Regions from separate parts of the Bradyrhizobium sp. McL0615 genome, predicted to be linked through region 1. Evidence: predicted binding sites of a transcription regulator. Region 1 holds the regulator's gene; the other holds the start of a gene.
The links. The regulator HrcA, encoded in region 1, represses chaperone genes, less so after heat shock. The targets are predictions, from matches to a motif close to GTTAGCACTCNCNNNNNGNGAGTGCTAAC.
Positions count from the first base shown of each region.

Region 1 (4,415 bases):
AAGCCTGGACCGACATGACCAAGGCCGGCGTCAAGCGGATCAAGTCGGACGATATCGCGGCGTAGGGGACGGAAAGCGACACTGATAACCCTCGCCCTGAGGAGCGCGCCTGCGCGCGTCTCGAAGGATGAAGGCCAAGATGCATCAGCGGGGCCTTCATGGTTCGCCTGGCGATGCAATGCATCGTCCAGAGACGGCGCTTGCGCGCCTCCTCACCATGAGGGTCTGCCGTTTACACCGCGTGTCAGTTGGTGACGTCGGCCGCCGGCGCCGCCTTCGCGCCGCCCTTGGACACGGCGACCAGCGCCGGGCGCAGTACGCGCTCGCCGATCATGAAGCCGGCCTGCACGACCTGAACCACCGTCCCGGATGGAACGGACGGATCGGGCACTTCGTACATCGCCTGCTGGAAGTTGGGATCGAACTTCTCACCCGACGGATCGAACTTCTTGACGCCGTTCTTCTCCAGCGTGTTGAGCAGCGAACGCTCGGTCAGCTCGACGCCCTCGATGAAGGCCTTGAGGCCGGGATCGGCGGTCTCCTTGGCCTCGGCCGGAATGGCGTCCAGCGCGCGCTGTAGATTGTCGGCGATATCGAGAATGTCGCGTGCGAACCCGGTGATGCCGTAGGCGCGCGCATCGGCGACTTCCTTGGCGGTGCGCTTGCGCAGGTTTTCCATCTCCGCCAGCGTGCGCAGCATCTTGTCGCGCGACTCGGTCGCTTCCTTGACCAACAGCTCGATCGACCCTTCCTCGGGATCGTCAGGCATGATGTAGGGTTTTGAGACCACGGGCTCGCCGGTCTGGGCCGGTTTCACATCGTCGGTCGGCCGGTTTGGATCGGTCATAAGACTGCCTTCTCAAAAAACGGTTCTGGTTCGATGGGGATTTGCTGGGCCGGATATCGTGCTTTAGTGGCCGAAAATCAAGCGCAACCACACCGGATTGGGGTCAATTTGGGGCGGATTGGCCGCCCAGCATCCGGCTGACGATCCGGGCAGCGTAATCCACCGTCGGGATCACCCTGGCATAGTTCAGCCGGGTCGGCCCGATCACGCCGAGAACGCCGACGATGCGGCCTGCGGCGTCGCTATAGGGGGCGATGATGGTGGAGGAACCGGACAGCGAGAACAGCTTGTTCTCCGATCCGATAAAAATCCGCACCCCTTCGGCGCGCTCGGCCCGCCCCAACAGATCGATCACGCCGCGCTTGGTCTCGAGATCGTCGAACAGCGACTTGACGCGTTCGAGATCCTCCAGCGCGTGCAGGTCTTCGAGCAGATTGGCATGGCCGCGCACGATCAACTGCCGGTCGTCATTGTCGCCGCCGGACCAGCTTGCGATGCCGGCCGCGATCACCTTCTGCGTCAATTGATCGAGTTCGACGCGGCTCTGCGTCAGCGCGGTTTCGAGCTCTAACCGCGCTTCCGCAAGCGTCCGCCCGCGAATCCGAGAATTGAGGAAGTTGGTCGCTTCGGTCAGCGCCGAGGAGGGAACGCCGGGCGGCAGCGCCAGCACGCGGTTTTCGACCTGGCCGTCTTCGCCGACCAGCACCACCAGTGCGCGCTCCGGCTCCAGCCGCACGAATTCGATATGTTTTAGCCGCGAATTGGATTTGGCGGTCAGCACCACGGCGGCGGCGCGGGTCAGGCCGGAGAGCCGCGTCAGCGCTTCGCCGAGCGCTGCCTCGACCGATTGCGCGCGCCCGACGGAAGCGAGCTGACTCTGGATCGATTCCCGTTCCGGTTCGGTAAGGTCTCCGATCTGCATCAGGGCGTCGACGAAGAAGCGCAAGCCCAGTTCCGTAGGCAGCCGCCCGGCAGACGTATGTGGCGCATAGATCAGCCCGAGGTGCTCGAGGTCCGACATCACGTTGCGCACCGACGCCGGCGACAGCGGCATCGCTATCAGACGAGAGATATTGCGCGAGCCGACGGGTTCGCCGGTCGCGAGATAACTCTCGACGATTTGACGAAAAATGTCGCGTGACCGCTCGTTGAGCTGGGCGAGCCCGGCATGCGGCGCGATCAGGCCAATCGGATCGTGGTGGGCCACTATTTAACTCCTCACACCCGCCTAATCTGTCGATCCGGCGGGCCAATGACAAGCATGCATTAGTCCCTGAAACGAGGCCAAAAGGCCTTGCCGCTGCGCACGCCCCCTCCTACAAGCACCGCGAACGCATTTTCGCTCGATTTCGAAAGGATTTCCCATGCGGCCAAGCCGCCGTGCGCCCGATCAGCTGCGCCCCGTCTCGCTGGAACGCGGCGTGGTCAAATACGCCGAAGGTTCCTGCATGGTGAAATTCGGCGACACCCAGGTGCTGGTCACGGCCACGCTGGAAGAACGGCTGCCGCCGTGGCTGAAGGGCCAGGGCCGTGGCTGGGTCACCGCCGAATACGGCATGCTGCCGCGCGCCACGCTGGAACGCACCCGCCGCGAGGCCGCCGCCGGCAAGCAGGGCGGCCGCACCGTCGAGATCCAGCGATTGATCGGGCGTTCGCTCCGCGCAGCCGTCGACCTCGAAGCGCTCGGCGAGCGCCAGATCACGGTCGATTGCGACGTGATCCAGGCCGATGGTGGCACCCGCACCGCCTCGATCACCGGCGCCTGGGTGGCGCTGGCGGACTGCATCTCGTGGATGAAGAGCCGCAACATGATCAAGGCCAACGTGCTGCGCGACAATGTCGCCGCGATCTCCTGCGGCATCTACAAGGGAACGCCGGTATTGGACCTCGACTATGCCGAGGATTCCGAGGCCGACACCGACGCCAATTTCGTCATGACCGGCGACGGCCGCATCATCGAGGTGCAGGGCACCGCCGAGAAGACGCCGTTCTCGCAGGACGAGTTCCTCGCGTTGATGGAACTGGCGCGCAAGGGTGTCGCGCGTCTGGTGGACTTGCAGAAACTGGCCGTCGCGTAGTCTGATTGCGCATGCACCGTCGAATCACAGGCCGGCTCGTGATCGCGACCCACAATCCCGGCAAGCTTGCCGAAATGCGGGAATTGCTGGCGCCGCATGGCGTCGAGGCCGTTTCCGCTGGCGAACTGGGCCTCGGCGAGCCCGAGGAAACCGGCCAGACATTTCGGGCCAATGCCGCGCTCAAAGCGATCGCAGCCGCGAAAGCCGCGCAACTGCCGGCCTTTGCCGACGATTCCGGCCTCGTGGTCGACGCGCTGGATGGCGCCCCCGGCATCTACTCGGCGCGCTGGGCCGGCGAGGCCAAGGATTTCATGGCGGCGATGAGCCGGATCGAGCGCCTGCTGCAGGAGCGTGGCGCGACCACGCCCGACAAGCGCAAGGCGCATTTCGTCTCGGCCCTTTGCGTCGCCTGGCCCGACGGCCATCTCGAAGAGGTCGAGGCCCGCGTCGATGGAACTTTGGTCTGGCCGCCGCGCGGCACCGCCGGTTTCGGCTATGATCCGGCGTTCCTGCCCGACGGGCACACGCGGACCTTTGGCGAGATGACCTCGATCGAGAAACACGGCCTGCCGCCGCTCGGCCTCGGCCTGTCGCACCGGGCGCGCGCCTTCGTCAAACTGGCGGAGATCTGCCTTGGGTAGCGCCGAACGCCAATACCCGAAGCGAGCAGCCTTCGGTGTCTACGTGCACTGGCCGTTCTGCCTGTCGAAATGTCCGTATTGCGATTTCAACAGCCACGTCCGCCACGCGCCGATCGACGAAGAAAGATTTTCCCGCGCGTTTGCGCGCGAGATCGAAACCACAGCGGCGCGCGCGCCTGATCGAACCGTCACGTCGATCTTTCTCGGCGGCGGCACGCCGTCGCTGATGCAGCCGCAAACCGTAGGCTCCATCCTGGATTCGATCGGCAAGCACTGGCGCGTTGCCGACAATGTCGAGGTGACGCTGGAGGCCAATCCGACCAGCGTGGAGGCAACAAGGTTTCGCGGCTATCGCGCAGCCGGCGTCAATCGCGTCTCGCTCGGCGTGCAGGCGCTCGATGACGCTTCGCTGAAGGCGCTCGGACGATTGCACAGCGCGCGCGAAGCGCTGGATGCGGTCGCGATCGCGCGCACCGCGTTCGACCGTTACTCGTTCGACCTGATCTACGCCCGCCCCGACCAGACCCCGCAGATGTGGGCCGACGAATTGAAGCTCGCGATTTCGGAAGCCGCCGAGCATCTCTCGCTCTACCAGCTCACCATCGAGGAAGGCACGCCGTTCTTCGGCCTGCATGCGGCGGGCAAACTGAAGACGCCGGACGAGGCGGTGGCCCGCGCGCTCTATGATGTGACGCAGGAAGTCTGCGCGCATCATGGCTTGCCGGCCTACGAGATTTCCAACCACGCCCGATCAGGCGCCGAGTGCCAGCACAATCTGGTCTACTGGCGCGGCGACGAATATGCCGGCATCGGGCCGGGCGCGCATGGCCGCCTCGACATCGATGGCAA
Region 1 covers NZ_CP188254.1:194,192-198,606, forward strand. The annotation lists gene pncA (bifunctional nicotinamidase/pyrazinamidase) at 1-65, shown strand, start outside; gene grpE (nucleotide exchange factor GrpE) at 245-847, opposite strand; gene hrcA (heat-inducible transcriptional repressor HrcA) at 951-2,054, opposite strand; gene rph (ribonuclease PH) at 2,212-2,925, shown strand; gene rdgB (RdgB/HAM1 family non-canonical purine NTP pyrophosphatase) at 2,937-3,566, shown strand; gene hemW (radical SAM family heme chaperone HemW) at 3,559-4,415, shown strand, end outside.

Region 2 (4,415 bases), 2.8 Mb from region 1:
CGCCTGCTGGGCTACCTGATGGCGCCGGTATGCTGGCTGATGGGCCTGCCCTGGCCGCAAGCGGTCACGGCGGGAAGCCTGATGGGCATCAAGACCATCCTCAACGAGCTGATCGCCTATGTCGAACTGTCAAAGCTCGGCCTGGACGCACTCGATCCGCGCTCGCGGCTGATCATGCTCTATGCGATGTGCGGCTTCGCCAACTTCGCCAGCCTCGGTATCATGATCGGCGGCCTCGGCACCATGGCGCCCGAGCGGCGCGAGGAGATCAATGCGCTCGGGCTGAAGTCGATTGTATCAGGCACGCTGACGACATGCCTGATGGGATCGATCGTGGGGGTGTTGACGTAACGCTCTCTCCGTCGTTCCGGAGCGACGCGTCAGCGTCGAACTCTGGTGCGCAATTGCGCACCAAAGAACCTCGAGATTCCGGGTTCGTCCTTCGGACGCCCCGGAATGACGGCGGGGGTTAGAACGACGGCGAGATCAACTCGCCAATTCCACCGTCTTGAACTCCGCCGGCAAGATCACTTCCAGCAGTTCGACGTCGTCGGAATAATCCATGATCAGATGCTTGATGCGCGGCGGCTGGGTCCAGGCGCTGCCTTCCTTCATCAGCGTCTCGCCTTGCCCTTCCATGTAGGTCTTCACCCAGCCCTTGAGCACGTAGACCATCTGGAATTCGACGTCGTGGTAGTGCAGTTTTGAAACTTCCGCCGGATTGCACGGACCAATCAAGCGGATCACATGCGCCTGCGCCAACCCGTGGGAGGCTTCCGCGATGCCGAGGTCGCGGTATTGCGCGTAGGCACGCAAGCCATCGGCTTTGAAATCCTCCTCGCGGTGATGGCTGATCGCGATGCGCTGCTTCGGTCGAACCTTCTTGACTGGCTTGGGCTTGACCGCTGCAACGCCCCTCGCCTTCGACGTGACGGTCTTGCGGGCTGAGGATTTGGCTGCCGTCTTGTGGCCGGACCATTTCTTCTTCACGGCGGGCTGCGCCGCGGCGCGCGACGCGACTTTCTTCTTGGCCATGGGTGCCTCCCTTTCTTGTTTGTGGCTGGAGGCTAACACAGAATTTTTTTCGTAGGGTGGGCAAAGCGAAGCGTGCCCACCTTGTGTCAGACCTCATCCTGAGAAGCCGCGCAGCGGCGTCTCGAAGGATGAATGGCACCAGCGGGGCCTCATGGTTCGAGACGGCGCTTCGCGCCTCCTCACCATGAGGAGCCGCACTTTCAATGCAGCCTGAACACGCCATCCACCGCGCGCAGCTCGGCGGGCTTGATCAGCCTGGAATGCGCGACCGTGACGGAAAACAGCGGGCCATCAAGCTTTTCCTGCCAGAAAGCGAGGAAATCCTTCAGCGCCGGGAATTTCGGAAACAGATCGTAATTCTGCCAGACATAGGTCTGCAGCAACGAGGGATGATCCGGCATCCGATACAGGATTTGCGCCGTCGTCAGCCCATAACCCAGCACCTGCTTCCGGAAGTCGTCGGAAGCAACTCCAACCCGCGACACCATGCCAAACCTCCATTGCTGGAAGCGCATTTCACGTGGTGGCCACACACCGAGCCACCCCGGCGGAGATGCGCTCACATGAGAGAAATGTGACGCACGATACCAACCCATCACAAGCCTAAATGTTTAACGGTCTGTTGAAAAAGGGCGCGTTAGCAGCAGCTTACCGCACGTGCTAATACGGGGTCCGCGACCCCGTCCGCCGAATTAATCATGATTAACGAAATTGGCAGGCGTCATATTTGAGTGCCAATTTTTCTGCTAGAAGCCCTTGTCCCCCGAACAAGACTGGCCTAAATCAGCCGCAGCCGTGCTGGCACTCGCCCGCCCGGACTGCCAAAATTTCCAATTCTGATAACATCTTCAGAAACTTAGGAGGACTGCATGAAATTCCGTCCGCTTCACGACCGCGTCGTGGTCAAGCGCATCGACGCCGAAGAGAAGACCGCTGGCGGCATCATCATTCCGGACAGTGCCAAGGAAAAGCCCTCGCAGGGCGAAATCACCGCCGTCGGCCCGGGTGGCCGCGACGAAGCCGGCAAGCTGATCCCGATCGACCTCAAGGTCGGCGACCGCGTGCTGTTCGGCAAGTGGTCGGGCACCGAGGTCAAGATCGACGGTGAAGATCTCCTGATCATGAAGGAGAGCGACATCATGGGCGTGCTCGACGTCCCCGCCGGCAGCAAGAAGAAAGCTGCCTAAGCACTTCGCCTGCCACGCTCACCCTGAGGAGCGCCGCAAGGCGCCTCCCCGACAGGGTGAGAACCAAGCATCAACTCAGGGAAATCCAATATGTCAGCTAAAGAAGTCAAATTCGGCGTAGATGCCCGCGACCGCATGCTGCGCGGCGTGGACATTCTCGCCAACGCCGTCAAGGTCACGCTCGGTCCGAAGGGCCGCAACGTCGTGCTCGACAAGTCGTTCGGCGCTCCCCGCATCACCAAGGACGGCGTCACCGTCGCCAAGGAGATCGAGCTCGAGGACAAGTTCGAGAACATGGGCGCGCAGATGGTGCGCGAAGTCGCCTCCAAGTCCGCGGACGCTGCCGGCGACGGCACCACCACCGCGACCGTTCTGGCGGCTGCGATCGTCCGTGAAGGCGCCAAGTCGGTTGCCGCCGGCATGAACCCGATGGACCTGAAGCGCGGTATCGACCTGGCGGTGGAAGCCGTTGTCGCCGACCTCGTCAAGAACTCCAAGAAGGTCACCTCGAACGAGGAAATCGCCCAGGTCGGCACCATCTCCGCCAACGGCGACGCCGAAATCGGCAAGTTCCTGGCCGACGCCATGAAGAAGGTCGGCAACGAGGGCGTCATCACGGTTGAGGAAGCCAAGTCGCTCGAGACCGAACTCGACGTCGTCGAGGGCATGCAGTTCGACCGCGGCTACATCTCGCCCTACTTCGTCACCAACGCCGACAAGATGCGCGTTGAAATGGACGACGCCTACATCCTGATCAACGAGAAGAAGCTCTCCTCGCTGAACGAACTGCTGCCGCTGCTCGAAGCCGTGGTGCAGACCGGCAAGCCGCTGGTCATCGTCGCGGAAGACGTTGAAGGCGAAGCGCTCGCCACCCTCGTCGTCAACCGTCTGCGTGGCGGCCTCAAGGTTGCTGCCGTGAAGGCTCCGGGCTTCGGCGATCGCCGCAAGGCCATGCTGCAGGACATCGCGGTTCTGACCGGTGGTCAGGCGATCTCGGAAGATCTCGGCATCAAGCTCGAGAACGTCACCCTGCAGATGCTCGGCCGCGCCAAGAAGGTGATGATCGACAAGGAAAACACCACCATCGTCAACGGTGCCGGCAAAAAGGCCGACATCGAGGCGCGCGTTCAGCAGATCAAGGCGCAGATCGAGGAAACCACCTCGGACTACGACCGTGAGAAGCTGCAGGAGCGTCTGGCCAAGCTCGCGGGCGGCGTCGCCGTGATCCGCGTCGGCGGTGCGACCGAAGTCGAGGTGAAGGAGCGCAAGGATCGCGTGGATGACGCGATGCATGCGACCCGTGCGGCGGTTGAAGAAGGCATCGTGCCGGGCGGCGGCGTCGCCCTGCTGCGCGCCTCCGAGCAGCTCAAGCGCATCAAGACCCAGAACGACGACCAGAAGACCGGCGTCGAGATCGTGCGCAAGGCGCTGTCCGCGCCGGCCCGCCAGATCGCGATCAACGCAGGTGAAGACGGCTCCGTCATCGTCGGCAAGATCCTCGAGAAGGAGCAGTACAATTACGGCTTCGACTCGCAGACCGGCGAATACGGCAACCTGGTCTCCAAGGGCATCATCGACCCGACCAAGGTGGTTCGTGCGGCGATCCAGAATGCGGCCTCGGTCGCGGCTCTCCTGATCACCACCGAAGCCATGATCGCCGAACTGCCGAAGAAGGCCGGCGCAGGCGGTGGCGGTATGCCCCCGGGCGGCGGCATGGGCGGCATGGATTTCTGATCCAGCCACTCAGGCGATACCAAAGGAATGCAAAACCCCGGCAGCGATGCCGGGGTTTTTTGTGTCAGCGGACCATCAAGCCGAACCGCTCGGGACGATTTGCTGTAGCTCCGCTCGGACCCGATGCACGAGAGAAAAAGATCAACCCCACACGGCCGATGAGATTCTCGAACGGCACGTAACCGACCATCGAGAGCATGCGGCTGTCAGCTGAATATTCGCGATTGTCCCCCAGGACGAAAAAACATCCCTCCGGCACCTTGAAGACACTGGTATTGTACACGGGGCTTTTATAGGCACAGCCAAGCACCTCATAGCTCTTCCCGTTCGGCAGGGTTTCACGCCAACGCTCTGCCCGAGCGGTCGGCAGTCCGCAGAGATCGGGGCCGACCAAATCTTCCAACCGCTCGCGCACCACGGGAACGTCGTTGATATAGAGAACCCCCTGCTTCATCTGAA
Region 2 covers NZ_CP188254.1:6,225,669-6,230,083, forward strand. The annotation lists gene ACPPVP_RS30035 (NupC/NupG family nucleoside CNT transporter) at 1-351, shown strand, start outside; gene ACPPVP_RS30040 (cupin domain-containing protein) at 487-1,035, opposite strand; gene ACPPVP_RS30045 (usg protein) at 1,236-1,523, opposite strand; gene ACPPVP_RS30050 (co-chaperone GroES) at 1,905-2,222, shown strand; gene groL (chaperonin GroEL) at 2,313-3,956, shown strand; gene lepB (signal peptidase I) at 4,021-4,415, opposite strand, start outside.
Region 2: the regulator HrcA is predicted to act here: its motif matches at 1,833-1,861, upstream of ACPPVP_RS30050 (co-chaperone GroES).